Regions from separate parts of the Serratia nevei genome, predicted to be linked through region 3. Evidence: predicted binding sites of a transcription regulator. Region 3 holds the regulator's gene; each other region holds the start of a gene.
The links. Region 3 encodes PurR, which represses purine synthesis genes. Its sites were predicted from a motif close to CANGCAAACGTTTGCNTG; they were not measured.
Positions count from the first base shown of each region.

Region 1: the regulator PurR is predicted to act here: its motif matches at 3,410-3,427, upstream of purE (5-(carboxyamino)imidazole ribonucleotide mutase).
Region 2: the regulator PurR is predicted to act here: its motif matches at 3,533-3,550, upstream of cybB (cytochrome b561).

Region 1 is NZ_CP149940.1:1,145,226-1,155,302, forward strand. It holds gene ybbP (putative ABC transporter permease subunit YbbP) at 1-1,673, shown strand, start outside; gene purK (5-(carboxyamino)imidazole ribonucleotide synthase) at 1,743-2,810, opposite strand; gene purE (5-(carboxyamino)imidazole ribonucleotide mutase) at 2,807-3,331, opposite strand; gene V8N38_RS05405 (UDP-2,3-diacylglucosamine diphosphatase) at 3,481-4,203, opposite strand; gene ppiB (peptidylprolyl isomerase B) at 4,214-4,708, opposite strand; gene cysS (cysteine--tRNA ligase) at 5,018-6,403, shown strand; gene ybcJ (ribosome-associated protein YbcJ) at 6,465-6,677, opposite strand; gene folD (bifunctional methylenetetrahydrofolate dehydrogenase/methenyltetrahydrofolate cyclohydrolase FolD) at 6,688-7,554, opposite strand; gene V8N38_RS05430 (hypothetical protein) at 7,761-7,970, shown strand; tRNA gene V8N38_RS05435 (tRNA-Arg) at 8,384-8,460, shown strand; gene V8N38_RS05440 (gamma-glutamylcyclotransferase family protein) at 8,593-8,919, shown strand; gene V8N38_RS05445 (hypothetical protein) at 9,028-9,171, shown strand; gene V8N38_RS05450 (glycosyltransferase family 39 protein) at 9,297-10,077, shown strand, end outside.
Region 2 is NZ_CP149940.1:918,441-928,517, reverse strand. It holds gene V8N38_RS04330 (NAD(P)H-dependent oxidoreductase) at 1-526, opposite strand, end outside; gene V8N38_RS04325 (winged helix-turn-helix transcriptional regulator) at 611-991, shown strand; gene V8N38_RS04320 (flavin reductase family protein) at 988-1,569, opposite strand; gene V8N38_RS04315 (ABC transporter substrate-binding protein) at 1,744-3,345, shown strand; gene cybB (cytochrome b561) at 3,624-4,148, shown strand; gene V8N38_RS04305 (hypothetical protein) at 4,202-5,488, shown strand; gene V8N38_RS04300 (hypothetical protein) at 5,527-6,660, shown strand; gene V8N38_RS04295 (hypothetical protein) at 6,677-7,381, shown strand; gene V8N38_RS04290 (hypothetical protein) at 7,385-8,500, opposite strand; gene V8N38_RS04285 (isochorismatase family protein) at 8,568-9,290, opposite strand; gene V8N38_RS04280 (LysR substrate-binding domain-containing protein) at 9,406-10,077, shown strand, end outside.
Region 3 is NZ_CP149940.1:2,319,936-2,330,012, forward strand. It holds gene cfa (cyclopropane fatty acyl phospholipid synthase) at 1-198, opposite strand, end outside; gene punC (purine nucleoside transporter PunC) at 542-1,753, opposite strand; gene punR (DNA-binding transcriptional activator PunR) at 1,877-2,821, shown strand; gene purR (HTH-type transcriptional repressor PurR) at 2,818-3,843, opposite strand; gene V8N38_RS11225 (YnhF family membrane protein) at 4,168-4,257, shown strand; gene sodB (superoxide dismutase [Fe]) at 4,319-4,897, opposite strand; gene V8N38_RS11235 (C40 family peptidase) at 5,097-5,915, opposite strand; gene V8N38_RS11240 (Grx4 family monothiol glutaredoxin) at 6,331-6,678, shown strand; gene rnt (ribonuclease T) at 6,746-7,429, opposite strand; gene gloA (lactoylglutathione lyase) at 7,508-7,915, opposite strand; gene V8N38_RS11255 (alkene reductase) at 8,254-9,357, opposite strand; gene V8N38_RS11260 (TetR/AcrR family transcriptional regulator) at 9,448-10,068, opposite strand.

The DNA of each region.
Region 1 (10,077 bases), 1.2 Mb from region 3:
TGTCGATCGCCGCCGTGGCGGTGGCGATGAGCCACTATTGCCGCAGCCGCTACGATCTGATCGCGGTGCTGAAAACCCTCGGCGCCGGGCACGGCGCGCTGCGTAAGCTGATCGTCGGCCAGTGGCTGGCGGTGATGGCGCTGGCGGCGGTGTGCGGCGGGGCGATCGGGCTGGCGTTCGAAGCGCTGTTGATTCGCCTGCTGAAACCGGTGTTACCGGCCGCATTGCCTGCCGCCGGCGCCTGGCCGTGGCTGTGGGCGCTCGGCGCGCTGGTGCTGATTTCACTGCTGGTCGGGCTGCGGCCGTACCGTCAGCTGCTGGCTACCCAACCGCTGCGGGTGCTGCGCCGCGACGTGGTGGCCAACGTCTGGCCGCTGCGCTACTTCCTGCCGGTGACGGCGGCGGTCGTGGTGGCGCTGCTGGTGACGCTGATGGGGGCCAGCACGCTGCTGTGGGCGATCCTGGCCGGTATGGCGGTGCTGGCGCTGCTGCTGGGCGGCATCGGCTGGGGCAGCCTGCTGTTGCTGCGCCGCATCACGCTCAAGAGCCTGGCGCTGCGGCTGGCGGTTAACCGCCTGCTGCATCAGCCGTGGGTGACCATCAGCCAGCTGGCGGCATTTTCGCTGTCGTTCATGCTGCTGGCGCTGCTGTTGGTGCTGCGCGGCGATCTGCTCGAACGCTGGCAGCAACAGCTGCCGCCGGACAGCCCGAACTATTTCCTGCTCAACATGACCGAGGCGCAGGTGCCGCAGGTGAAAACCTTCCTGCAGCAGCACCAGATCAAGCCGGAAACCTATTATCCGATCGTCCGGGTGCGCCTGACCGAGATAAACCAGCAGCTGGCGACCGAGCGGGTGCATGAAGACGATCCGGGCGGCGAGGCGGTGAACCGCGAGCTGAACCTGACCTGGCTGGCCGATCTGCCGGATCATAATCCGCTGGTGGCGGGCAGCTGGCCGCCGAAAAGCGGCGAAGTCTCGATGGATGAAGGCATTGCCGGGCGGCTGAAGATCAAGCTGGGCGACACGCTGACCTTCAGCGGCGATACCCAGGCGTTCAGCGCCAAGGTCACCAGTCTGCGCCAGGTGGATTGGGAAAGCCTGAAGCCGAACTTTTACTTTATCTTCCCGCCGGGCGCGCTGGACGGCCAGCCGCAGACCTGGCTTACCAGCTTCCGCTACGACGGCGACGGCCAGATGCTGACCCAGCTCAACCGCCAATTTCCGACGCTCAGCCTGCTGGACATCGGCGCGATCCTGAAACAGGTCGGCGGCGTGCTGCAGCAGGTCAGCCGCGCGCTGGAGGTGATGGTGGTGCTGGTGGTGTTGTGCGGTGGCCTGCTGCTGCTGGCGCAGGTGCAGGTCGGCATGCGTCAGCGCCGCCAGGAGCTGGTGGTGTACCGCACGCTGGGGGCCGGCAAACGGCTGCTGCGCCGCACGCTGTGGTGTGAGTTCGCCCTGCTGGGGCTGGTGGCGGGCATCGCGGCGGCGGTGGGCGCCGAGGCGGCGCTGTGGCTGCTGCAGAGCCGGGTATTCGACTTCCCGTGGACGCCGACGCCGGTGCTGTGGTGGGCGTTGCCGATGGCCAGCGCGCTGCTGCTGTCGCTGTGCGGCGGCTGGCTGGGCGTGCGCCTGCTGCGCGGCCGGGCGCTGTTCCGCAGTTATGAGGGGTGATGTTGACTTAGCGGGATGAAAAAAGGGGTTAGCCTAAGGCTAGCCCCTTTTACTTTCGGCGGCGGTGCTTTAGGCCAGCTTCTGCTGTGCCCAGGCCAGCCCGCTTTGGTATTCGCCCGGCAGCAGCGGCGCCAGCGCCTGCAGCGCCTGGCGCAGATCGGCGGCGCTCGGGTCGTTCAGATTGAGGTGGCCGACCTTGCGGCCCGGGCGCACCTCTTTCTCATACCAGTGCAGATGCACCAGCGGCAGCGACAGCCACTGTTCGTTGACGGCGGTGCCGATCAGGTTGACCATCACCGACGGCGTGCTCACCACCGGCTGCGGCAACGTCAGGCCAAGGATGGCGCGCAGATGCAACTCGAACTGGCTGATGGACGCGCCGTTTTGCGTCCAGTGGCCGCTGTTGTGCACGCGCGGTGCCAGTTCGTTGATCAGCAGCCGATCGCCGACGATAAAGCACTCCATCGCCATCACGCCGACGTAGTTCAGCTCGTTCAGGATCGCCGCCAGCATCTGCTCGGCCTGTTGCTGCAGCGCCGGGTTGGGCTGCGGCAGCGCCACGCTAGTGCGCAGGATGCCGTCTTCATGCAGGTTGTGGGTCAGCGGGTAGAATACCGAACGGCCGTCGTGGCCGCGCGCGCCCACCAGCGACACTTCGCCGGAGAAATTGATGCCTTGCTCGACGATGCACTCGCCATAGGCGTCGGCCGGCAGTTCGGCTTCCTGGCCCGGGCGCAAGCGCCATTGGCCGCGGCCGTCATAGCCGCCGACCCGGCGTTTGACGATCGCCAGCTCGCCCAGCGAAGCGAATACCTGCGGCCATTCGGCGGCGCTCGCCAGCAGCTGCCACGGCGCGGTCGCCAGGCCGAGCTGGTCGAGCAGCTGTTTTTGCGTCAGGCGATCGGCCAGGCGCGGGAAGATGTCGCGGTTGACGAAGGCGCTGTGGGTCGCCAGTTCACGCGTTAGCGCGGTTTCCGGCCAGCGTTCGATCTCGGCGGTAATGACGCTGTTCTGATACGGCACCGCCTCGGGCTCGGCATCGATGCCGATGGGGTAAACGGCGATGCCCAGCGGTTCGCCGGCCTGGCGCAGCATGCGCCCCAGCTGGCCGTTGCCCAGTACGCAAACCGGCTTCATGCGTCCTCCCGCGGATCGGGGTGGTTCAACACCTCTTCGGTCTGCGCCCGACGCCAGTCCGCCAAACGCTGCGCCAGCGCGGCGTCGTGCAGCGCCAGGATCTGCATCGCCAGCAGCCCGGCGTTGGCGGCGCCGGCTTTGCCGATCGCCAGCGTGCCCACCGGAATGCCGCGCGGCATCTGTACGATGGAGTAGAGGCTGTCTACGCCGCTCAGCGCGGCGCTTTGCACCGGCACACCCAGCACCGGCACCAGGGTTTTCGCCGCCAGCATGCCCGGCAGGTGTGCCGCACCGCCGGCGCCGGCGATGATCACGTCAAAGCCGTTGGCGGTAGCCTGCTCGGCGAAGCTGAACAGCTTGTCCGGCGTACGGTGGGCGGAAACGACTTCGACATGGAAGGGGACTTCGAGCTGGGTCAGGACTTCGGCGGCGAACTGCATGGTGGCCCAGTCACTTTTCGATCCCATTACAATTGCGATTTTCGCCCCGGTAGTGGCGGCTGAAGCGGCGTTGGCTCCCATGGGTGTAAGGCTCCTGTGATTTGTCTGGCGTCGGCTGAGGGCCGAATGAGGGCGTAGAGCATACCATGAGCGCACGGCGAGGAAAACGGTTGCGTCGCCGGTTTTCACCGCCGAAAGCGCGAATTTTCACTCGCGCGCCAGTCCGGGGCTCAGAATGGGAATTGGATCAGCTCGACGGCGTCGGCGCTGACTTTGACCATCGATCCTTCGACGTGCCAGGCGCCCAGCACCGCGCGATGGGCTTCGCCGTTGCTCAACGCCAGCCGGTGCACCGCCGGGCGATGGGTATGGCCGTGGATCATCCAGTGCACGTCGTGGCGCAGCATCGTCTGTTCGACTGCCTGCGGGTTGACGTCCATGATGGCTTCCGACTTGTACTGGTTGGATTGCTGGCTGCGGGCGCGCATGTTGGCGGCGATCTTCAGTCGCCAGCGCAGCGGCAGCGCCAGGAACAATTTTTGAATCAGCGGGTTGTGCACTTTACGGCGGAATTGCTGATAGGCCTGATCGTCGGTGCACAGGGTGTCGCCGTGCAGGATCAGGATCCTGCGGCCGTACAGCTCCAGCACTTTCTCTTCCGGCAGCAGCTGCATGCCGCTGGCGCGGGCGAAGCGCTTGCCGAGCAGAAAATCGCGGTTGCCGTGGATGAAGTAGCAGGGCACGCCGGCCTGTTGCAGCGCTTTCAGCGCCGCGGCGATCTCCGCGTGCAGCGGCTCGGGATCGTCGTCGCCGATCCAGGCTTCAAACAGGTCGCCGAGGATGTACAGCGCGTCGGCGTGAACTGCTTCGCGCCGTAAAAAACGCAGAAAACCGGCAGTGATTGCCGGTTCCTGTGCGCACAAGTGCAGATCTGCGATGAACAGCGTACTCATGCAGCCGCGATTACTCGCTGACGGTCACGCTGTTGATCACGACGTCTTCTACCGGTACGTCCTGGTGCATGCCGCTGCGGCCGGTTTTCACGCCTTTGATTTTGTTGACCACGTCCATGCCTTCAACCACTTCAGCAAACACGCAGTAGCCCCAGCCCTGCACGTTTTCGCCGCGGAAGTTCAGGAAGTCGTTGTCAGCCACGTTGATGAAGAACTGTGCGGTGGCGGAGTGCGGATCGTTGGTGCGCGCCATTGCCAGGGTGCCGATGGTGTTTTTCAGACCGTTGTTGGCTTCGTTCTTGATGGTCGCGTTGGTCGCTTTCTGGTTCATGCCCGGCTCGAAACCGCCGCCCTGGATCATGAAGCCGTTGATCACACGGTGGAAGATGGTGTTGTCGTAGAAACCGGCGCGGCAGTAGTTCAGGAAGTTTTCAACGGTAACCGGCGCTTTGTCAGCAAAGGTCTTGATAACGATATCGCCGTGATTGGTGTGGAAAGTAACCATAGTTTTAATCCTAACAAGGTGAAGTGAGACGTCACGTAAAGCGAGTGAACATTCAGACCGCCCTTATAACATATCCGCCCCAGCGAGTCAGCAGCGGCTCAACCGTGCACTGTCTGTGGTAATTGCATTTATGTTATATTATAACAATTGCGCCAGCCGCCGAATTTCGCGCATTTTATTCGCGTGAAATCAGCAAAGCATGGCCTTAACCTTGCAATAGATCAGGCTTCAGGTTTCAATACGCTACCGGGCGGAAAACCTGAAGCCCGGTTATCTTTTTTGTTATCACGCACACCACGGAATCTCCCGATGCTAAAGATTTTTAATACCCTGAGTCGTCAAAAAGAGGAATTCAAACCCATTCATGCCGGGAAAGTGGGCATGTACGTGTGCGGGGTAACCATCTATGACCTGTGTCACATCGGCCACGGTCGTACCTTTGTCGCTTTCGACGTGGTGGCGCGTTACCTGCGCTATCTCGGCTATTCGCTGAACTACGTGCGCAACGTCACCGACGTGGACGACAAAATCATCCGCCGCGCGGCGGAAAATCATGAAACCTGCGACCAGCTGACCGAACGCATGCTGGCGGAAATGCACGCCGACTTCGACGCGCTGCTGATCGACCGCCCGGATCAAGAGCCGCGCGCGACCCAGCACATCGCCGAGATCATCGAGATCACCCAGCGCCTGATCGATCGCGATCACGCCTATGTGGCCAGCAACGGTGACGTGATGTTCTCCATCGACAGCGATCCGCAATACGGGCTGCTGTCGCGTCAGGATCTGGATCAGCTTCAGGCCGGCGCGCGCGTAGAGATCGACGATGTGAAGCGCAACCCGATGGACTTCGTGCTGTGGAAGATGTCCAAGCCGGGCGAGCCAAGCTGGCAGTCGCCGTGGGGGCCGGGCCGTCCGGGCTGGCACATCGAATGCTCCGCCATGAACTGCAAGCAGCTGGGCACCCACTTCGATATCCACGGCGGCGGTTCCGATCTGATGTTCCCGCATCACGAGAACGAGATCGCACAGTCGAGCTGCGCCCACGACGGCCCGTACGTCAATTACTGGATGCACTCCGGCATGGTGATGATCGACAAAGAGAAAATGTCCAAATCGCTGGATAACTTCTTCACCATTCGCGACGTGCTCGGCCATTACGATGCGGAGACGGTGCGTTACTTCCTGATGTCCGGCCACTATCGCAGCCAGCTGAACTACAGCGAAGAGAACCTCAAACAGGCGCGCACCGCGCTGGAGCGCCTCTATACCGCGCTGCGCTGCACCGATGCCGACGCCGCGCCGGCCGGCGGCGAAGCGTTCGAAGCCCGCTTCCGCGAAGCGATGGACGACGACTTCAACACCCCGGAAGCCTACTCGGCGCTGTTCGATCTGGCGCGCGAGGTTAACCGCCTCAAGGGTGAAGACATGGCGGCGGCCAACGGTATGGCGGCGGAACTGCGTAAGCTGGCGAACGTGCTCGGCCTGCTGCAGCAGGAGCCGGAGCAGTTCCTGCAAGGGGGCGCTCAGGTTGACGACGGCGAAGTGGCGGAGATCGAAGCGCTGATCAAACAGCGTAACGAAGCGCGCGCCGCCAAGGACTGGGCGCTGGCGGATGCTGCCCGCGATCGGTTGAACGAGATGAACATCGTGCTGGAAGACGGCCCGCAGGGCACGACCTGGCGCCGCAAGTAATCCGGCCGCAGGGAAAAACAAAAAAGGCGCTGAATTCAGCGCCTTTTTCTATGGCTGCGGGTTAGGGTTTAACCGTGACCTTGCCGCCGTTGAATTCCACCACCTGATCGGCGACGATCTTGCAGCGCTTGCGGGTTTCGACCTTGCCGTCGACTTTCACCTGCCCTTCGGCGATGACTTCTTTGGCGGCGCCGCCGCTTTCACACCAGCCCTGGAACTTTAGCAGATCGCACAGTTCGACGTGGGGATGATTGTCCAGATTGAAAATTTCCATACTGCCTTACTTATTTAGGTTGAACGTCGTGATATTCCTCGCAGGCCTGCAAGGTATTTTGGATCAGTGTAGCAACGGTCATCGGGCCGACGCCACCCGGCACTGGGGTGATGTAGGCGGCGCGCTCGCTGGCGGCGTCGAAATCGACATCGCCCACCACTTTACCGCTTTCCAGACGGTTGATGCCGACGTCCACCACGATGGCGCCCGGTTTGATCCAGTCGCCCGGAATGAAGCCCGGCTTGCCGACCGCCACCACCAGCAGATCGGCGTTCTCGACGTGATGACGCAGATTCTTGGTGAAGCGGTGGGTGACGGTGGTGGTGCAGCCGGCCAGCAGCAGCTCCATGCTCATCGGGCGGCCGACGATGTTGGAAGCGCCGACCACCACGGCGTTCAGGCCGTAGGTATCGATGTTATAACGCTCCAGCAGGGTGACGATGCCGCGCGGCGTGCACGGGCGCAGTTTAGGCGCGCGTTGGCACAGGCGGCCGACGTTGTACGGGTGGAAGCCGTCGACGTCTTTGTCCGGGTGGATGCGTTCCAGCACCTTGACGTTATCGATGCCGGCCGGCAGCGGCAGCTGCACCAGAATACCGTCGATTTCCTCATCGGCGTTCAGCTGGTCGATCAACGCCAGCAGTTCGGCTTCACTGGTGGCAGCGGGCAGATCGTAGGAGCGGGAAAGGAAGCCGACTTCATCGCAGGCGCGGCGCTTGCTGGCGACGTAAATTTGCGAAGCCGGGTTCTCGCCGACCAGCACAACCGCCAGCCCTGGGGCGCGTTTGCCGGCCGCCAGACGTTGTTTCACTTGCTCAGCCACTTCGTTTCTAACCTGCTGCGCAATCGTTTTACCATCAATAATCTTTGCTGACATCAGTGTGGAAATCCATCAATTAAGAAAAGCGGGGGATGCCGCTATTCTGGCAGAAGCTGAGCGCGCTGTCAGGCGCAGAATCACCCTCGTGGCCGTTGCCGACGCCGATTTACGCTTTTTTTATGCCGGCCTCAGGATCCTCTACGTCATTTTTACCTGTATTTGGATACGCTGGGGCTGTTCACAGGGCGAAAGAGGGCAGGATCATGAGAGCGATAACCCGGCTTTACCCGTTGCATCATCAGCCTGACGAGCAACCGACGGAGCCTAAACATGTGGGGGAAACGGTGTTCGATTCTTCACTGCATCCGGCGGACAGCGCGCAACTCACCGCGTTGCATCAGCTCAGCAAGCATGAGGCGGCGCCGTCGTGGCGGGCACGCCTGAATGCGCTGTGGCGGAAGTTATGTGCATGAAGGGCTGCTTCTGGGCAGGCTGCACGCTGTTACTGGTTTGGGCATCGGGGAGCCAGGCTTCTTTAAACAGCGCACGCCCAGACGCCACACTGGGGGAAAGGGTGGCGGCGACCTGCAACGCGGGGGTGGTTGAGCATGCCGATTGGGGCGACATCGCCGCAGTCGTGCAGTCCGCTCGCCTTTGCCGGTGGAGGGAGGATGGGCGGCGGTGGTCTGAACGCGCGCCGATTTACGTAGGTGTCGGCCTGGTTCAGCATGGCGGCGCTCGGTTGACGGGAACCCTCGCCGCGCGGGCGCTGGCGGAAAAAGCGCCATAAAGCACGGCCGCCGCCGTAACGTCATGAAAAGGCATTGACTCGCTAACCTCTGACCGTATAATCCCAACCCGCAGCCGCAGGTTGCCGCATCTCAATGCGCCCTTAGCTCAGTTGGATAGAGCAACGGCCTTCTAAGCCGTAGGTCATAGGTTCGAATCCTATAGGGCGTGCCATTACTCCCTTGATTTTCTTCCCCCTACTCGTTCCCTTGAAAACTCGACTGCGTAACCCGTACTCCCGTTGGCTCGCCGCTGAGCGTCGTGCTATGTTCATGCGCTAACTTTCAGTCAGTGGCAGAGTGAAAAATGCAAAGCTTATTCGTATACGGCACCCTGGGGCCGGGCAGACCCAACGCGCACATCATGGAAGCCATCGGCGGCAGCTGGGAAGAAGGCAGCGTTGGCGGATCGCTGCTTAACGAAGGCTGGGGCGCCGAGATGGGCTACCCAGGCATCGTGTTGGATAACAGCGGCAATCGGGTGAAAGGTTTTCTGTTCCGTTCAGCGAATCTCGTCAACCACTGGCCGACTCTCGATGCGTTCGAAGGCGAGGGGTATGAACGGGTAGCGGTCAGCGTCACCACCGCCGGCGGCGAAACCGTCGATTCGTTTATCTACATGTTGAAGAAATGATACGAGCCGCCTCGCCGAATGAGTGCGAGGCGCTCGACCCGCCGGCAATTGAACTTTCGTTTATTTTGCCGCGCTACAATAGGCGAAAATTTCCCCATGGAGCCTATCGTGCGCAAATCCAGATTCCTGCTCGTGACCTTGCTGTGCCTGTGCGCGGCCGCCGTGCTGTACGTGATGGCTTACCGAGCGCTGGGGCATTATCTCAGCGACGGCGAGAAGGCCTACCCGGATATCAGCGTTGAAATCCGCTGAGAGTCGTGCGGCGCCGCGGTGACTGTGCCGATTTTTTCGTACTGATTTACCCGCCATTTACCCGCCGTCGGCAATGATGACGCTGCGTCTCCACACTGTGTGGTTCTCTTGGGCGGAATGCGGTTATGTCACTGCAACAGGTTTCGAATGTCTCTTTGAGCAACAACGGCTTAAAGGGCATCAGTTACAAACATTACGCGTTGGCGATCGTGGCGTTTTCGGCGATCGTGCGGTTTATTTCCTTAACGGATCGGTACTTTTGGTGTGATGAAGCCTCCAGCGTGCTGACCAGCCGCTATGATGTGGGCGCTTTGCTGTACCACGCTTCCTTCGACGTTCACCCGCCGCTTTATTATCTGTTGCTGCATGCCTGGATGGTACTGTTTGGCGACGGCATCATGGCCGCCCGTTCGCTGAGCCTGGTGTTCGGCGTGGCGACGGTAGCGCTGGCGATGCGCTTTACCCGTTGGTTGGCCAGCGAGCGGGCGGCGCTGATAGCGGGATGGCTGATGGCAATCATGCCGATGGCGGTGCGTTACAGCCAGGAGGCGCGCATGTACGCGCTGATGGGGATGCTGGCGATCGCCGCCGCCATGGTGCTGGCTAAGTGGCTGAAAACGCCGGATAACCGCCGCTATCTGGCGCTGTATGCGTTGTTGATGACGCTGAGCTTTTATACCCATTACTTCACCATTTTCACGCTGATCGCCCACTGGCTGGTGGTGTTGGCGCTGTCATGCCGCCGAGAAGGCGTACGTTACATCAAGCAGCCGGCGTGGTGGCTGGCCAATGTGGCGATTGGGGGGGCCTACATTCCCTGGCTGCTGGTGCTGTTCAATCTGCTGGCGCATATCGCCGAACTGCGGGTCGGCGGCGACGTCGGTTGGATCCCTCAGGTTTCCTGGG
Region 2 (10,077 bases), 1.4 Mb from region 3:
CGATATAGTGCAGCGCATGCATGATCGGCCACAGCATCAGCCGCATATCGCCGTCGCGCCCGTCCGGCGCGCAGGCCTGAGCGGAAGCGCCGGCGGTGACGGTCAGCAGCGCCCGTTTGCCGCGCATCACGCCGTTCTCATGGCGGTGGCGGCTGTCGTACACCCCGCCGTAAACGAACACCCGATCCATCCAGCCTTTGAGGATGGCCGGCGCGCCGAACCACCAGAAAGGGAACTGCAGCACCAGCGTATCCGCCCAGCGCAGCAGCTCGATATGCCGCCGGATCTCCGCCGGCAGCGCCTGGATCGTCCAGTGATGGCGCTGCTCCTGCATCGCATCGAACCTGTCCGCCTGCTTTCTGCTGGGGTAATGGCCGGCGCCTTCGCGCGGATCAACCCCCTCCTGATACAGATCGACCGTCTTCACCTGGTGCCCCTGCGCCAGCCAGGCCTGCCGCGCCTGTTCGGCCAAATGGGCATTGAAAGAATGTGGCTCGGGGTGAGCCAGCACAATCAGCACGTTCATCCTGTTTCTCCCGCGGTAAGGTGGTGCTGCTATGCTGTGGCTTTATCGCATCCTTGGCAATTACGCACCTGAAGGTAACCCCCCATGGCCTATCCCGGCGACGTCTATTCGAGTAAATGCTCCGCGCGCGATGCGCTGGCGCTGATTTCCGGCAAGTGGGTGATGCTGATCCTGCCCGCGCTGGCGCAGCGGCCGATGCGCAACGGCGAGCTGCTGCGCCGCATCGACGGCATTTCACAGAAGGTGCTGACGCAAACGCTGCGCCAGCTGGAACGCAACGGGCTGCTCGAACGGCTGGATTTAAGTGAAAAGAATCAGGCGCATGTGGAATACCGGCTCAGCGCCGTCGCCTGCTCGCTGGTCGAGACGCTGACGGCGCTGGACCGATGGGCGGAATACCATTTCCCCGAGTTGGACGCCGCCCGCGAGCGCTATGATGCCGACCGCAAGCGCGCGGCCGATTAAAGCGGTTTGGCCCGCAGCGTCTCGCCGCTGCGCACGAAGTTGCCCGCCCCCAGATGATGAATCGTATGCAGATCCGCATTGGCGGCGGTGAAGTTCCAGCGCCCTTGCTGGAACACCCGCTCGTCCGCCGCCGCGCTCAGCACCTCGCCGAAGCAGGTGTCGTATTTTTCCTGCGCGCCGCTTTCCGGCAATAAGCGGCACTCCAGCCACGCCACGCAGCCCTGTTCGATCAGCGGCACCTGCAGGGTGGCGCTCGGCGCGGCAGCGATGTGGAAGCGGGCGAACTTGTCGTCATCCAGCCCGGACACGCTGCCGACCGCGTAGGTGGCGTCGATGAACATGGCCGCCGGCACGCAAATGCCGAATACGCCGCTTTCCTCGATCATTTGCCGGCTGTGCGCCCCTTTGTCCACCACGATGGCAATGCGCGGCGGGCTGAACTCCACCGGCATCGACCAGGCGGCAGCCATCACGTTGCGTTTGGCGCCGTCGCGGCTGCGGCTGGTGATCAATACCGTCGGGCCGTGGTTCAGCAGGCGGCTGGCGTGTTCGAGGGCGACAGGGCGAAAGTGGCTCATCGGGAAATCCTTGCGAGTGACTGATTGTCACGCAGTGTAGATCTGCGCTGCGGCGGCAGGCAACGCGGGGCGCACAGAATGCGCAGCTGAGGCGCTTGTTCCCCGTCGCGCCATCCGTTATCTATAGTTAAATCAATTCGCCGCTAACGGCTCCCCCCACCTGAGGATCTTGCCTTGACGTTTTCAAAACACCCTATCGCCGCGCTGGCGCTGGCAAGCGCCGGCCTGCTGTCGGCGGGCAGCGCGCTGGCCGCTTCCGATGCGCTGGTGTACTGCACCGTCGCCTCGCCGGAATCGTTCAACCCGCAGCTCTCCAGCTCCGGGCCGACCTTTATCGCCACCTCGCAGGTGCTGTACAACCGGCTGGTAACTCTGCGCGAAAGCGATAAAACCCCTGCCCCTTCGCTGGCCACCGAGTGGAGCGTCAGCCCGGACGGCAAGACCTACACCTTTACCCTGCGCCAGGGCGTGAAATTCAACAGCAACAAATATTTCACCCCAACGCGCGACTTCAACGCCGAAGACGTGGTGTTCACCGTGATGCGGCAGAAGGATCCCGCTAACCCGTATCACAAGGTCTCCGGCGGCAACTATGAATACTTCACCGACATGGGCCTGGATAAACTGATCGCCAAGGTGGAAGCGGTGGACGAGCATCACGTGCGCTTCACGCTGAGCCAGCCCAACGCCGCCTTCGTCGCCGACTGGGCGATGGATTTCGCCTCAATCCTGTCCGCCGAATACGCCGACGCCATGCTGAAAAAGGGCACGCCGGAATACGTCGACAACTGGCCGATCGGCACCGGGCCGTTCGCGCTGCAGCAGTACAAGCAGGATTCGCTGATCCGCTACATCGCCAACCCGCACTACTGGCAGGGCGAAGTGGCCAGCAAGCATCTGATCTTCTCGATTACGCCGGATCCGCAAACCCGGCTGGCCAAGCTGAAGACCAACGAATGCCAGATCATCCCCGCGCCGCTGCCGGAACAGTTCGCCGCCATCAAGGCCGACGGCAACCTGCAGCTGCACGACATCACCGGGCTGAACGTCGGCTATCTGGCGTTCAACACCCAGAAAAAACCGTTCGACAACCTGCTGGTGCGCCAGGCGCTGAGCTATGCAGTGGACAAGAAAGCGATCGTCGCCGCAGTGTTCAAAGACAGCGGCACGCCGGCCAACTCGCTGCTGCCGCCGGGCATGCTGGGCTACAACGATAAACTGCCGGAGTACGCCTACGATCCGCAGAAGGCGCGCGAGCTGCTGAAGCAGGCCGGGCTGGAGCAGGGCTTTGAGACCGACATCTGGTCGATGCCGGTACAGCGCCCCTACAACCCGAACTCGAAGCGCATCGCCGAGATGATCCAGAGCGACTGGGCGAAGGTAGGCGTGAAAGCCAAGATCGTCACCTGGGAGTGGGGCCAGTATCTGGCCGGGCTGCGCAAAGGCGAACAGCAGAGCGCGCTGTACGGTTGGGTGTCGGACAACGGCGATCCGGACAACTTCGCCACCCTGCTCGGCTGCGCCGGGGTGCAGAGCGGCGCCAACGTGGCGCGCTGGTGCGATAAGGATTACGACAGCCTGATCCAGCAGGCGATTCAGGAGAATCAGCCGCAGGCGCGCGCCAAGCTGTATCAACAGGCGCAGGTGATCTTCGCCAAACAGGCGCCGTGGCTGCCGCTGGCCACCGGCAAAGTGTTCTACGCCACCCGCAGCAACCTGAGCGGCTACGTGGTGGACGTGAACGGCAGCGACTTCGCCAAGGCCAAATTGAACTGATCCCAGGCGCCGCGGCGAGAGCTGCGGCGCTACCCGCCTCATCGCTTAATAAGCTGCCAGCCTCTGAACCTACCGCGCATTAACTTCACAACTTACGATGCTAGCGCCCTCCCCTGCCGCCAGGCATTTAATCCACTAAGTTCATAGCTTAATAAGCGGCGTAATCCCTGGCATTTTGCTTAAACTGCACGCAGGCGCTTTCCTCGCCTGTAACATTTCGTTACCATCGGCACACAGACCCTTTAACATCAAAAGGTAACCCGGTGCAGAACACCTACATGCCGTGGCAAATTCGCCTGCACTGGCTGGTGGCGATCCTGCTGGTCATCACCTGCGTCACCATCGAGCTGCGCGGCTTTGCCGAACCGGGCAGCGCCCCCTGGTACGTGCTGGTTGTCACCCACTTCAGCTGCGGCGTAACGGTGTTTGCGCTGATGATCGCCCGCCTGTTCCTGCGCTGGCGCCACCCTTCGCCCGCTATCGTGCCCAAACCGCCGAAGTGGCAAACCGGCCTGGCGCACCTGACGCACACCCTGATTTACCTGCTGCTGCTAACGCTGCCGGTACTGGGGGTGTACTCGCGCTATCTGGGCGGCAAGGAGTGGTATCTGTTCGGCCTGCCGATGCCGTTCGCCGACGTGGCGGATCGGCCGCAGGCGCGGATGATTATCGGCTGGCACAAAACGCTGGCGTCGTTCGGCTACTGGCTGATCGGCCTGCATGCTGCCGCCGCGCTGTTCCACCACTATATCGTCAAGGACAATGCGCTGGTGCGCATGCTGCCACTGATGAAAAAGCGCTGACTACCCGGCGCCAGGGATGAATTTTCGGGCCACGCCCGCTGACAGGGAATGACATGCAAACCCAATTTTTTCATGTGACCGTCGAGCAATGCGCTAGCCAACAGACGGCGCCCGACAACCTGGTGAGGATCATCGCTTCCGGCCAGACGTTCTTTTTTTACCGTGACGACTTCAGCGACAGCGAAAATCTGCTGGCCAGGCTCGCCGCCGGCGATCGGGTGAAGATTGGCGCCCACCGCCTGCAAGACGGCAGCTATTGGCTGCACTGGCTGCTACACGGCACTAAAGGCCGGCTGGAGCCCGACAGAACGCTGAAATACAAGCTGAAATACTTCGCCCTGCTGGTGCTGGGCGCGGCGCTCACCGGCGGTTTCCCGGCGGCCTTTTTCATCATGGACCGAGAAGATTCCTGGCTGACCATCGTCCTGTTCTTTATCGCCATCATTGCCGGCCTTATCGGCATCGGCATGGTGCTGTTCGTCGGTTCAGAGCTCTTGCTGATCGGGCATCGCGGCCGCAGGCGCCTGCTCAGGGCACTGGATCGCGTGCTGCTGGGGCAAGACGTCACGCCGCCCGGCTCGCTCAGCCTGAAAATCCCCGGCATCAGATACCGGGCCGTCCGTGCAGACGCCGTGCCGGCGACCGCACCGCTGCAGACCGCGCCTCCCCTCCCGAACGGCGTCGAGGCCTCCGGCATCGAGACGGTAAACGCCCTGAGCTACGAACTCCGCGACTATAAGCTCCCGCGGCAGGTGCAGTATTTGGACACTTATGCGTGGCGCCAGAAGGAGACGCACTTCGCGTTGACGACCCGCGCGCTCAACGTTCCCAATACCAAACTGCATCCGGTATTTCGTCGGCAACATCCGCTTTTCATCGCCAAAGGCGATCCGCTGCAGGTGCTGTATTGCGAGAACGACACCGTCCCCGAGTTGCCGACGGTGCGTGGGATCATCAACCATCGCGATCGCCAGACCTATCTCATCGGCGGCAGCCGCTACTTCACCGAAGCCGGCCTAAACCTGAGCGCGCGCGTCGTCTTCATCCTCGGCGCGATCATTATGTGCTTGATGCTCGGCATGATCGTGTGGGATAACGCCGATACCCCAGCAGGCTTTTACCTGGATGCCTGGACCCTGGAGCGCCTCGGCAGTGAATTGCCGCCGATTCTGCTGCTGATGATGCTGATGATCAGCGGCCTGGCGCTGCTGATCGAGGGCTTCGCCCAGATCTGCCGCCTCTACGCGTTTGACCAGCACCGCACGTTTAAAACGTTCAAATACCTGCGCCATCTGCGCCACAGGCTATGGCGGCAGGAACAGGTGACGGAGCTGAAATGATGACGTTAGCGCTTTATAAAAGACCCCTTATTATCCTGATGCTATTTTTGGCCAGCGCGCTGGGCGTCTATTTCCTCGCCCCTGAACAACGCTATGCACAGTGGCAATGGACCCAGAGCGACGAAGCCTTGCCGACGATAGCCCGTTACGATCTCATCCACAGCTACCCGGCGCAGGACGGTGCTCTGCTGCTCATCAGCAAAAGGAGTGAACGCGGGGCCTACAATAGCTTTTACGGCTGGGCGGCCAGCTACCTCAGCCAGGTGTTATTCACCGGCCCGAAGGGGTTGCAGATGCTGGGGCAACTCGACGAATCGATCTACGATGCGGTTTGCGTCGAGCAGGAGTGCGCGCTTTTTCTGTCCAAGGGGCGCCGGCTGGTCGATGTGCAACGGGGCACCATCGGGGCGCTGATCCCCTGGCCGGAGGGCGACGACAACCAGCCTTCCTTTATCGGCGGCAAACTGGTGGCGCTGCCGGGGCAACGCGCGCTGTATTTCATCAGCACCGAAGGCGTATTCTACAGCCCGGACTTTGGCGCCCATTGGCGGCAGACGCTGGATCTGCCGGCGCAGCTGGACGCGCGGCAGCTGCTGGGCTTTGAGCGCGGCGAGGAGGACTCACCGACGGCTAACGCCGCCGGAAAGCGCAAATCCATGCCCGAGATCTTTACCGCCGTTGATGGCGAACGCGTGCTGTTCTGGATGAACCCGGTGCTCGGTTCCGGCGCCTTGCACATTGCCGTTAACGGCAAAACCGGCGAGGTGGCCGAACTGCATTGGCTACCGGTACGCGTGAAGGAAAGCGCGCAGGCTCCGGATGGCGGCATCTACCTGATCGCGCAAACGCTGGACAGAGGGCTGTATCAGCTCCTGCGTTATAAATCCGACGGGCAGTTGGCGGTGCTGTTGGAAAACGGCGATAAATCGCTGTATCAGCTGTGGGCGGGCAACGACAAGCTGGTCGCTCAAACGGATAACGGCGATGCGCGCCTTTCGCTGATTTTCGATCTGCGCTCATCCGACGTGCGCTACCGACAGCCGTTGGAATACCGCTACAACGGGCGCGACGACGCACGCCAAACCGTGATCGAACCGGAAAGCCACTATGGCGATGACGGGGAGACCCCGCCACTGCCCTACTTCGTCCGCTATCGTTCCACCACGCCGTGAACATAAGGAACTTGCCATGCTGTTAGGTTATGGCGCCGGCGCCGCGGGGCTGCTGGCGCTGTTGTTGGCCCTGCTGCTCACCGGCATCCTGATCGCCTGGTGGGGCCGGCGCTACATCGCCGCCCGCTGCGGCCGACCGCGACCGCCGCTCTCCTGGGGCGGCTATCTGCTGGCCTCGGCGCTGGCGGTCTACCCGGTGGCGTGCGCGCTAATGCTGATCGGCATGGCCATCCAGGACATCAAGAGCCAGCGGGCGGAAGATCGTTGGAATCAACGCAGCTACCTGACGCTCGACGAAGCAAAGCCGTTTGGTGAAATCACGCTGCCGAAGGGAAGCTGGGTAAATCGGCAGGAGCCACGCCTGCCCGGCACCGAAGACAGCCCTATCACGATGGACGGCGTGACCGCCGTGCGTTTTCCTCAGCTACAGAGCGTGGCCGGCGTGCCGATCATCGCCTTTGAGGTTTTACCGCCGGTGATGGAGCTGGCGAGCGCGCACACCTTTACCCGCCCGAGCGGCCAAAGGGTGCGCTGCGAAGCCGGTTGGCTGGTCACCTTCTTGTTGCCGCCGGATCGGCCGGCTCCGCAATGGGAGGAGTGGCAGGCCGGGCTGCCTGCGGCAGCGTTTCGGCCCAGCAGTTGGGCCTTTAGGGAGTGCTTCTCCGGCAGCCCGATCGCCGTACTGACCTTGCACAACGGCGAAGTCAGGGTGCTGCCTTAAGCCTTACGCCGTGGCGTTGGGCAAGCGCACGGTCACGCGGTTATTGGCCGTGGGCAGCTGCAGCGGCGCTTCCTGCCAGCTCACCGCGATAACCAAGACCGGCGGCGCCGCTACGCGCGGCGCACGCCCGTCGGGCCCCACGCCGTAGGCATCCCATTCAATCACGAACACGCCGCCGTCTTGCGGCTCGACCCGCTCGACGAAAAAAGTGGTGTCCGAACCGCGCCCGCCCGCCGGTTTGTGCGCGTGAGAGAGCAGGCTGAACCACTCGCCGGCGAAGTACAGATGGTACAGACCATCGACAATATGCTCGCCGTGGAACTGGCAGCCGCCGACGCTCAAGCCGTCACCCGCCGGGGATTCCGCCACGCGTTCGAGATCGCGCACAAAACGATCCGTCGGCCGGTTATCCAGCAACAGCTCATAAGGGGGCGCGTGCAGCAACGCGGCCGGATCGTCCGCCTGGCGCAGATCCGCCGGCAACATCGAGCGCGCCGCCAGCGCCCGCCCACTGGGCAAGGCGATCTCCAGACGATCGGCCGGATCCTCTGTCCACGGTGGCACCCACAGACCGCGCACCGGATGCAACGGCGTGGCCTCCGCCTGCCGACACCTCGCCCGCAGCCGCGCCAGCGCCTCGGCGGTACCGGCGGCCAACGCGTCCTGCTCGCGATCGGTCAATGCCGGCAGCGCGTACATCATCCGGGCGGCAGGCTCGTACACCGTCAGCCCCTCACCCTCGCGGCTGCGGGTCGGGATCAGGCGCAGCTTGCCGCCGTCCACGTCCTGCGGCGCCGCACAGGCGCTATGCACAATCGCCCCGTCACGCAGCAGCAGCGTCCAAAAATTGGGGCCGCCCATACCCAGCTCCCCCACGCCGCCAATCTGCCGATCGCTGTCGCCGGCGTGCGCCATCTCAATCGGCTGCGAGCGCCAGTCGGTCTTGCGCCATTCTGCCGCCTCTGCGGGGTCTTGCGCGCTTTTAGCGGCGTACTTCGCCCATTGCAGCACGGCAAACAGCGCGATGCACAGCACGCCGAAAACCGGGTGATCCTGCCAAATCAACAACCAACCGACGATCAAAAGGGCCCAGGCGGCCATGGCGATATCCTTTTCCACGAGAAAACCGCCTGATTCTAGCTCAGGCGGTTAGCGGGGTTGAAAAATATCGCCATCAAGCCAGGCGCTATTTGCCCTTGGCCTGGAACAGCTGGTTCACCAAGGTCGTCGCCGGCATATCCAGCGCCCCGTACAGCTCGCCGGCTTTGGCATCGCCATTATCCCCCAGCCACTCTACTCCCACCGTACCGTAATCCGTCGGGATCACTCCGGCCTGAATCAGCCGAGCCATCCCCGCTTCATGCTTGGACTGGTTGAAAGTGCCGGAGGCATCGATCACCACATAGGTGTCGTACCCCGCCGCTTTGGCGGTGATCGCCGGGAACCCGGCACACACTTCCAGCGATACGCCGGCGATCACGATCTTTTTGCGGCCGGTGGCCTCGACCGCTTTGCGCACGTTTGCATCGTCCCAGGCGTTGACGCTGTGGCGATCGATGATTTTCACACCCGGCAACGCAGCCTTGAGCTCCGGAATGATCGGCCCGAACGGACCGTTGGCACCGGTCGATGTCACGACCACCGGGATCCCCATCACCTGGGCCGCTTTGGCGAGCGCCACGACGTTATGTTTCAGCGTCGCGCCGTCCATATCACGCACGCCGGTGATCAGGCCGATCTGATGGTCAACCAACAACAGTACCGAGTTGTTGCGATCCAACAGCTGCAAAGGGCCAGACGCCTGCTGCGTCTGAGTATGTGGCTGCGACGCAGTCGGCGCGGCGAAGGCCGGCTGCGCCGCCCCGGCCATCGCAATGGCCAAGGCCAACGTGCGGTAAAGGGTTTTCATGATGTTTATCCTCATTTCAACAATGGTGTGCCTGCAGGATAAAACCGCATCAATGAGGGTTAAATAGGCGACAATAGAAGCTATCATTGCAAAAATGATCACAATGAGGTGCGCGATGTCTGTTTTTCCGCTCGATCTCAACGCCATGTATTTTTTCACCCAGGTCGTTGAGCACAAAGGATTTACCGCTGCCGGCAAAGCGCTGGGCATCCCCACCTCTCGCCTGAGTCGCCAGGTGGCGCAATTGGAACGCCAACTCAACCTGCGGTTGCTGCAAAGAACCTCGCGGCGTCTCCAACTCACCGACGTCGGCCACGAGGTCTATCAGCACTGCGTCGCAATGATGCAGCAAGCGCATCAGGCCCAGCAGGCGGCCTTGCGCACGCTGGCGGAACCGAACGGTACCGTACGCTTCAGCGTGTCACCGCTGCTGGCAGACGAAGTGATCGCATCTATTTTGCCGACGTTCATGGCGCGCTTCCCCCGAGTGAACGTGGAAACGCACGTCACTGCCCGACGGGTAGATCTGTTGGAAGAAGGGCTGGACTTCACCCTCCGCGGACTTGGCATCGCCAACGAGGCCGCAGGGCTCATTCAACGGCGGCTCGGCACCGCCAAATGGCTGCTGGCCGCCAGCCCGGCATGGCTGGCGCGACACGGCGCCCCCGCAACGCCACAGCAGCTGAGCGATATGCCCTGCCTGCTTTACCCGCCACAGCAAGGCGCGCCGGGCTGGCGGCTCTACGGGCCGGAAAACGCCGTGATTAACGTGCCCTTCTCGCCCCGG
Region 3 (10,077 bases):
CCAACCGTCCATGTAGCTTTCGCCCAGGCCCAGCGACCCTTGCTGCAGGACGCGTTTAAAGAAATCGGGGTTTTTAACCTGAATATCGAAAGGGCGCGATCCGTTGATTTCAATGCCGGCCAGACCAAGCATTTCGTGCGCGATACGGTACCACTGATTGTCCTGGATGCTCAGATCTTCTATACACGATGAACTCATAGCTTCTCCATCACCTTCTTCTGACTGATGACCCGTTAGGAAACAGCTTAGACAATTTCTGCGGGTGCATACGTTTACCGGCGGAAAATAGGCCCGCGGCGTCTGATATCCGACTATGAACAGAGGAAATTTAAAGAAACGACCCGGCGCGAACGGCGCGGGATAAACGCATCCTTAAAAAAGAGTGTGACGCAAAGCGCGTACACAAGTGCTAATTGAGATATAGAGATTATAAGGTGTTACTTTACAAGGTTGTTTTTGAGTATAGGCGTGCCGAGGCGTTGACTCAACTGTAAATCGCACTCGGCACGCATATTCTTTAAGTGATTATTAAACTTGGTAATTATGACGCTGAGTTAGCATGTTCCCGCTGCGCCTTTCGCTGCGCATCGGCCGCTTTTCCCCGCTGCAGGAAATACCCCAGTGCGGCCAGGATCACCGTCGATACCATCACCGTCACCGTCGCCAACAGCGGTTGGGCAATAAACGCCGACACCAGCATGCTCGCCACAAAGCACAGCCCCAGCTGCAGCGTATTTTGCAGCGCGGCGGCTTTACCGCTGCTTTCCGGGAACGGCATCAGCGCATTCGCCACCATGATCGGGTAGCCGGCGCCGTTGACCAGCGCCATCACGCAGAACGGGATCAGCAGCGTGGTGAGCGTCGGTGCGGTCAGGGTCGCCACCAGATACAGCGCCACCATGCTGACACCATAAGCTACCAGCAGCCACGGCAGCAGGGTTTTGCCATTGATGCGCGTGAGCGCGGCGCGGCAGCCGTAGCCACCCAGCAGGAAGGCCAGCGTTTGCGGCACATAGCTCAGACCGATGTCGCTCGGGCTGTAGCCCATGTCACCGAGGATGAACGGCGAGCCGGTCAGCCAGGCGAAGAAGCCGGCCGAGCAGGCGGCGTACATGGCGACGTTGCCGCTGAACACCGGGGATTTCAACAATTGCCAGAAGCTGACGCCGTTTTTTGGCGCATCGGCGGTGGGTTGCGTTTTGGCGCGCTCTTTGAGCATCAACGTCGGCAGCAGCAGCAGCGCGGTGATCACCAACAGCGCGGCGAAGATCGCGCGCCAGCTGGCGTGGTTCAGCAACCAGGCGCCCAGCAGCGGGGCCAGCGCCGGCGACAGCGCCACCAGCGGCATAATGGTGGCGAACACGCGGTTGGCCTGGCCTTCGCGGTAACGGTCGACCACCAATGCTTGCCAGATGGCGGTGGCGGAGCAGACGCCGACGGCCTGAATAAAGCGCAGGATCCAGAGCTGCACGGCGTTTTCCACCCACAGCATGCCCAGGCAGCCGAGGGCGAACAGCGTCAGGCCGATCAATAAGACCGGTTTGCGGCCCAGACGGTCGGAGAGCGGCCCCCACAGCAGCTGCGCGAAGGCGAAGCCGGCCAGGAAGATGCTCAGGCTGGCGCTCACCGCGCCGGCGGAAATTTGCAGTTCTTCCCGCATGGCGCCGAAGGCGGGCAGGTACATATCGGTCGCCAGATAACCCAGCATGCTCAGGCCGGCGAGGTAGAACATAAAGCCAAAGGAATTTCGCATGGTATTTCTCGTTAATATTTTAATGTCGCAGGTTTTTAGCGCCGGCCAGTGTATCCGGCTGGATCTCTGCTTGTGAAACGGTAATATTTGCAAAGTGCTGTTAAAAAAATTGAAGGCAAAGCGATGTGGTCTGAATATTCTCTTGAAGTGGTCGACGCGGTGGCGCGCACCGGCAGTTTCAGCGCGGCGGCGCAGGAGCTGCACCGGGTGCCGTCGGCGGTGAGCTATACCGTACGGCAGCTGGAGCAATGGCTGGCGGTGCCGCTGTTCGAGCGGCGTCACCGCGATGTGGAGTTGACGCCGGCCGGCGCGCTGTTTATCAAGGATGCGCGAGTTGTTATCAAAAAAATGCTCGACACCCGCCGCCACTGTCAGCAGGTGGCCAACGGGTGGCGCGGCCAGCTGAATATCGCGGTGGACATCATCGTCAAACCACAGCGCAGTCGCCAACTGGTGCTGGATTTCTACCGTCATTTCCCCGACGTCGAACTGATGCTGCAACCCGAGGTGTTCAACGGCGTGTGGGATGCCTTGGTGGACGGCAGGGCGGACATGGCAATCGGCGCCACCCGTGCGGTGCCGGTCGGCGGCGGCTTCGCCTTCCGCGACATGGGCTATATGAACTGGCTGTGCGTGGTCAGCCCGCAGCACCCGCTGGCGCAACTGACAGGGCCGCTGAATGACGATCAGCTGCGGCCGTACCCTTCGCTTTGCCTGGAGGACACCTCGCGCAATCTGCCCAAGCGCGTCACCTGGACGCTGGATAACCAGCGGCGGCTGGTGGTGCCGGACTGGACTTCGGCGCTCGACTGTTTGTGCGCCGGGCTGTGCGTCGGCATGATGCCGGCACATCGGGCGCTGCCGCGGGTGCAGCGCGGTGAGCTGAAGGCGTTGCAGCTGCAGCAGCCGTTTCCCGCCAGCCCTTGCTGCCTGACCTGGCAGCAGGATAAACCCTCACCGGCGATGAGCTGGCTGCTGGCGTATCTGGGCGATGGGGAGACGCTGAACCAGGAGTGGCTGAGCGAGGCGGAACCGGAAGCCGCGCAGGCTTCCGGCGCGGGGGATTAGCGGCGGTAGTCGATGAACGGACCGTCGGCGACCGAGCGGCGTTCAATCAGCTTCGGATGCACTTCGATCACCTGCGACTCTTCGCGTTTGCTGATGATGCGATCCAGCAGCATGGTGAAGGCCATTTCGCCCAGGCGTTCTTTAGGCTGGTGAATGGTGGTCAGCGCCGGGGTGAAGTAGCGGGCGTTACGCACGTTGTCATAGCCGATCACGGAAATATCCTGCGGCACCCGCAGCCCCAGCTCGTCGGCGGCGCAGATGGCGCCCATCGCCATGATGTCGCCGCCGCAGAATACCGCGGTCGGCCGCTGCTTTTGCGACAGGATTTGGTGCATCGCCTTGTAGCCGGACTCCGGCTCGAAGTCACCCTGGACGATCCACTCTTCGCGAATGTCGATATGCGCTTCCTGCAGCGCCTTCATAAAGCCCTGGTGACGGCCGCCGCCGGTATTGCGCGACAGTTGGCCCGGAATGGCGCCGATATCGCGGTGGCCGCGCTCGATCAGGTAACGGCCGGCCAGATAGCCGCCTTCGAACGCGTTATCGATGATGGTGTCGGTGAAGTCGCCGCGCGCGGCGCCCCAGTCCATCACCACCATCGGGATATTGCGGTAGTCTTCCAGCATGCCCAGCAGCTGATCGGGGTACTCGGAGCACATGACCAGCAGGCCGTCGACGCGCTTTTGCGCCAGCATCGCCAGGTAGGCGCGCTGCTTGTCGAGATTGTTGTGCGAGTTGCACAGGATCAGGGTGTAGCCTTTGCTGTAGCAGCTGTTTTCCACCGCCTCGATCACTTCGGCAAAGTAGGGCGCTTCGCTCGAGGTGGCCAGCAGGCCGATCGACTTGGTGTGATTGACTTTCAGGCTGCGCGCCACGGCGCTCGGCGAGTAGTGCAGCTCTTTGATGGCGGCCCACACGGCCGCTTTGGTCTCTTCGGCGACGAAACGAGTCTTATTGATGACGTGCGAAACGGTGGTGGTGGAAACGCCCGCGCGTTTGGCCACATCTTTAATCGTTGCCATGTAAGGAATGACTCCTGAACTCACATGTTTACAGCATGTAAGTGTGATGTTAATCGTTTGCCTACGTAGATCCTTCTCCAGAGAAGCGAAAACTGAGTTTTTAGTGTGTTGAAGTCTTCAGCGCTTAATCAGGAGGGGCATGGATGCCGGTACGCAGTTGTGAACTGCGAATTTTGTCGCATATTGAACAAAAGTGGAAGAGGTAATCGAGATTATAAACCGGGAAATGATAACAAGATTTTATCGGCGAACTGTGGGAAAATGATTTGACGTACTAATTGTGCGCCTTTTATCCTTAGGAAAGCCCATTTTAAAGGAGTTGTCATGGATACCGAATTGAAGATGTCGCTGTTCACCACCGTCTGCGCATTGGCGGTCATTATCGCTTTCAGCTTCGTTGCCGCGTTGAACTGATTTACCCCCGGTTATAAAAAAGGCGCAGCCTGGCTGCGCCTTATCACCTCAGAACCTGCGCTTACGCCAGGTTTTCCGCTGCGAAGGTCCAGTTGACCAACGCCCAGAAGTTTTCCAGGTATTTTGGACGCGCATTGCGGTAATCGATGTAATACGCGTGTTCCCACACGTCAACGGTCAGCAGTGGTTTGTCTTCACCGGTCAGCGGGGTGGCCGCGTTGGAGGTGTTGACGATCGCCAGCGCGCCGTCCGGTTTTTTCACCAGCCAGGTCCAGCCTGCACCGAAGTTTTTCACTGCGGCATCGGTGAACTGCTCTTTGAACGCAGCGAAAGAGCCGAAGGATTTGACGATTGCCGCCGCCAGTTCGCCCTGCGGTTCACCGCCGCCCTGTGGCGACAGGCAGTGCCAGTAGAAGGTGTGGTTCCACACCTGCGCAGCGTTGTTGAACACGCCGCCGTTAGAGGTCTTGATGATCTCTTCGAGCGATTTGCCTTCGAACTCGCTGCCTTTCACCAGGTTGTTCAGGTTAACCACGTAGGTGTTGTGGTGTTTGCCGTAGTGGTATTCCAGGGTCTCGGCGGAGATGTGCGGCTCGAGCGCGTTTTTCTCATACGGTAATGCAGGTAATTCAAACGACATTGCTTCCTCCTTTACAGCGCCATTCGCTTCCCGCCGGGGCGAGAGCCGTATGGGCCGTTTTTTATTGTGGTCATTCAATCTTAACAATTTTCATCATAAAAAACAGGAGGAAAAGCGAGAAATGCGCGTGGGGAAGTGCGATGGGCGATAGCTTGAGCAGGCGGTTGCGACCGGGGCCGCAACCGCGCAGAACAGTGCATTAACGAATGGTTTTCGGCGTCACTACGCGGCGTGCGCCGATGTAGTGGTTCTGCCAATAGTCGTTGTCGAGCTGACTGATGCGGATCTCTTCACCGGTGCGCGGCGACTGGATGAACTTGCCGTTGCCGAGGTAGACGCCGACATGGTCCGCCACGCCGCGGTTGTTGATGCGGAAGAACACCAGATCGCCGCTTTCCAGTTCGCTTTTCTTGATCGGCGCCGCATCGCGCAGGTGATACATCTCGTTGGCGGTGCGCGGCATCTTGATTTTCACTACGTCTTTATAGGCGTAATAGATAAGGCCGCTGCAATCGAAGCCGGTGCGCGGCGAGCTGCCGCCCCAGCGGTAAGGTTTGCCCATCTGTCCCATCAGCTTGGCCATCGCGGTCTGCTTGGCGTGCTGGTAGCGTTTTTTGTGCGCGGGGCTGAGTTTCAACGGCTTTTCTTCACGCGCCAGTTTGGCGGTGGCCATACCGGCTTCGCGGTGGCGACCATAGCCTTTTTTATAGCCTTTTTTCGGCGGGGTGACTTTAATCTTGGCGGTTTTCTGCGCTTTGGCCTTGGGTTTGGCGCTGACGATCTTTTTCGCGCTTTTCTCGCTTTTTGCCTTGGCGGTCTTGGTTTTTTTTTCGGGGGCCGTCACTTTGGCTTTTTTGGCGGCTTTGTCCGCTTTCTTTTTTCTGCGGTCATCGGGCCGCGCTTCATTGGCATGGCTTTTACGCTGCTCGGCGGCAACACGCGCCTGTGGCGCAGCGTGCGCCAAATTGAAGAAGAGCTGCGTAAACAGCAGCGCAAAGAGCGTAAGAATTAAACGCATGTCGACGTCACCAACCTTGGCCCCGAAACGGATATCGAAAGAGTTACAGTATTCCCGAATTTCGCCATATAAAACAGCGAAGAACTCATAAATAATAATCCATATTGTGAGAAAACGTTAATGACATTTTTTTTGGTTCAAAATCAGCCTGTTGATGTATGAAAAAGCGCCAGTTGGCGGTGGAGATATAATTAATCCGCGCCGTCATCGCGACGCAATATATTAGTGAAATGGTCGGATTAAAAATGTTATTCTCGACGTATGTTTTGACCGGAATGACGTGGCCGGTGAAACGCGATCGGCGGCGGGCGAATATCCTTGCAAAAGATGGCGTTTTCTTGCGACTGTTCCAGCCGCTACAATAGCCCGCGTGATGCATGTTGTAGCCATGAAATGTGGCTTGAGGAAGCAATAAATGACGACGACACTTGAAAAAATTCAGCACCAGATCGCTGAAAACCCGATTCTGCTGTACATGAAAGGTTCGCCTAAGCTGCCGAGCTGCGGCTTCTCCGCACAGGCTGTGCAAGCGCTGTCCGCCTGCGGCGAGCGTTTCGCCTACGTGGATATTCTGCAAAACCCGGACATCCGCGCCGAGCTGCCAAAATACGCCAACTGGCCGACGTTCCCGCAGCTGTGGGTAGACGGTGAGCTGGTAGGCGGTTGCGATATCATCATCGAAATGTATCAGCGCGGCGAACTGCAGCAGCTGATCAAAGAAACTGCGGAAAAGTATAAAGCGCAGGAAGACCAACAGTCTTAATCGACAGGCTTGCGGTTATCGCGCAATGGGCGGCGCCAGTGCAAACTGGGCCGCCTTTTTTATTGGCTTATTCGGCGAGGTCGCCGGCGGGCAGCGGCCAGCCGCCGAGACGTTTCCAGCGGTTAACCAGCTCGCAAAACAGCAGGGCGGTTTGTTCGGTGTCGTACAGGGCGGAGTGCGCCTGGCTGCTGTCGAACGGCATGCCGGCGGCGATGCAGGCTTTCGCCAGCACCGTTTGGCCCAGCACCAGGCCGCTCAGCGCGGCGGTGTCGAAGGTGGCGAACGGATGGAACGGGTTGCGCTTCAGGCCGGCGCGCTCGGCCGCGGCCATCAGGAAGCTGTGATCGAAGTTGGCGTTGTGTGCCACGATAATGGCCCGGTTACAACCGCGATCCTTGAGCCCTTTGCGCACCGCTTTGAAAATGGCGTGCAGCGCGTCATATTCGCTGACCGCGCCGCGCAGCGGGTTGTGCGGATCGATGCCGTTGAACGCCAGCGCTTCCGGCTGCAGGTTGGCGCCCTCGAAAGGCTCCACGTGGAAGTGCAGGGTCTCGTCCTGCTGCAGCCAGCCGTCTTCATCCATTTTCAGCGTGACGGCGGCGATCTCCAGCAACGCATCGGTATTGGCGTTGAAGCCGGCGGTTTCAACATCTATTACTACGGGATAAAACCCACGAAAACGACCACTCAGGGCGTTAAGATCACTTTTCTCGGCCATCAGTTTCTTATCTTCATCGAATGCAGCGCGCATTATGGCAAATTTTGCGCCCGGTTGCAGGCGCTATTGCGCGGAGAATCAGCAGGGCGCAGCGCGCCCTGAAGGGGAGGCTTAGTGGCCGAGGCCCTGACCGGCATGTTTATTTTCGATCAGCTCGATTTTGTAGCCGTCCGGATCTTCGACGAAGGCGATGACCGTGGTGCCGCCTTTCACCGGGCCGGCTTCGCGGGTGACCTTGCCGCCTGCGCGGCGGATGCTGTCGCAGGTGGCGGCAACGTCGTCCACGCCCAGCGCCAGGTGGCCGAAGGCGGTGCCCATGTCGTAGCTGTCGGTGCCCCAGTTATAGGTCAGTTCGATAACCGCGCCTTCGCTTTCTTCCGTATAGCCGACGAAAGCCAGCGAGTATTTGTACTCTGGATTTTCGCTGGTGCGCAGCAGGCGCATGCCTAATACCTTGGTGTAGAAGTCGATGGCGCGTTGCAGGTCACCGACGCGGATCATGGTATGGAGTAAGCGCATAATTCCTCTGAATTGGCTGTGCCGTGGCAGACGGCGGGTGGATTGAAGCTCCAGCGAGTATAGCCTTGTCCCGCAAGGGAATTCAACGTAACGAATGAGTGACAATGTCACTTGTGGGGCTCGCGACGGTGATGTCTAAATATTGATCGAGCGTACCGATCGATACAGAGTAATTGATCTGCACAATCAATTATCTATTTCGACGGCAAGCGTGTAAAAATTGAACGGCAGTAGAGCACAACACCAGGGAACACCGGCCCGCCCCGTGCGGGCTTTTTTGCGTGCGGCGCATAAAAAAACGGCCAGGCAGTCGCATGGCCGTTTGGGATCAGGACGGGTTACTTCGCCAGAAACGGATAGTCGGTATACCCTTCGGCGCCGCCGCCGTAGAAGCTTTCCGGCTTAGGTTCGTTCAGCGGCGCGTGCTGACGGAAGCGCTCCACCAGATCCGGGTTGGCGATGTAGCTGCGGCCGAAGGCCACCGCGTCGATGAAACCTTTTTCGATCAAGGCTTCGGCTTTTTCGGCGGTGTAGGCGCCGGCGCCGACGATCACCCCTTTAAAGTGGGCGCGCACCGAGTCGCGGAAGGCGTCAGAATACGGCTTGCCGCCGGCCCAGTCCGGCTCGGAAATGTGCAGGTAGGCGATGTTGCGCTTGTTCAGCTCTTCCACCAGATACAGCGCCGCGTCTTCCTGATCTTCACCGTTGTCCAGCCCGTTGAACGGCCCCAGCGGCGAGATGCGGATGCCGATGTGCTCAGAACCCCATTCGGCGACCGCCGCGTCGACCACTTCCAGCGTCAGGCGGGTGCGATTCTCGATGCTGCCGCCGTATTGATCGGTACGTTGGTTGGAGGCCGGCGACATGAACTGATGCAGCAGATAGCCGTGGGCGGCATGCAGTTCGATGAAGTCGAAGCCGGCTTCCCGCGCGTTGGCGGTCGCCTGGCGGAAATCGTTGACGATGCCCGGGATCTCGCTGGTTTCCAGCGCGCGCGGCGTGGAGGTCGGTACGCGCACCCAGGCGCCGGTTTCATCACGCACGGTGGTGCGGGTTTCGGCGTTGATTGCCGAAGGGGCGACCGGTGCTTGCCCGCCCGGCTGCAGGCTGGCGTGGGAGATGCGGCCTACGTGCCACAGCTGCACGGCGATATGGCCGTTTTTATCATGCACTGCCTGCGTGATGTTTTTCCATGCGGCGATCTGCTCCGGCGTATGCAACCCCGGCGCACCGGCGTAGCCTTTCGCCTGGAAGGAAACCTGCGTCGCTTCGGTCACGATCAGGCCCGCGCCGGCGCGCTGTGCGTAATATTCCGCCATCAGCGGCGTAGGAATATCGCCCGGCTCGATGCTGCGCAGACGCGTCAGCGGAGCCATAAACACGCGGTTGGGCAGGGTGATGGCGCCAACCTTCAGCGGAGAGAGCAATTTTTCAGTCTTCATAGTGCATCCTGTATTTAATAGACCGGTCGTCTAGTGGTGGGCGATAAAAAACCACGAACTGCATTTTTCAATAAAAAGAAATTGTTACCGTTACGGTTGCGGCGGGCGCAGCAGCAACTCGATGCTTTCCAGCGCGCTGGTCAACGGCGCCAGCGAGTGGCGGATCTTGGCGCGCAGCGAAGCGCCGAGCCACAGTGAGTACAGCGTCTCTGCGGTCGCTGCCGGGCTCATGGCCACCGACAGCGAGCCCTCGGCGATACCGCGTTCGATGGCCTCCTGCAGGTGGCCGATCACGCGAGCGGTACCCGTTTCCAGCGCATGGCGCATCGGTTCTGACAGATCGCTCACCTCGGCGGAAAGCTTCACCGCCAGGCAGGCGTTATGGCATTCGCTGCGGCAGTGGTAGCTGATGGCCTGGGCGTAATAGCCGAGCAGCTGGTGGCGGGCATCGCCGTGCTCATCGGCAAACAGCGCCTGCATTTCTGCATCATAATGCGCGAAATAGCGTTGCAGCATCGCTTCGCCGAAGGCTTCCTTCGAGCGGAAATAGTGGTAGAACGAGCCTTTCGGCACGCCCGCAGTGGCCAGCAGTTCGCTCAGCCCCATGCCGGTAAAGCCCAGGCGCAGGCTGAGAGTTTCGCCGGTGGCGAGCAGATGTTCACGTGTGTCCACGTTGCAATGCGTTGATTTGGTCATCATGGTGTCGAGCATAATAGACCG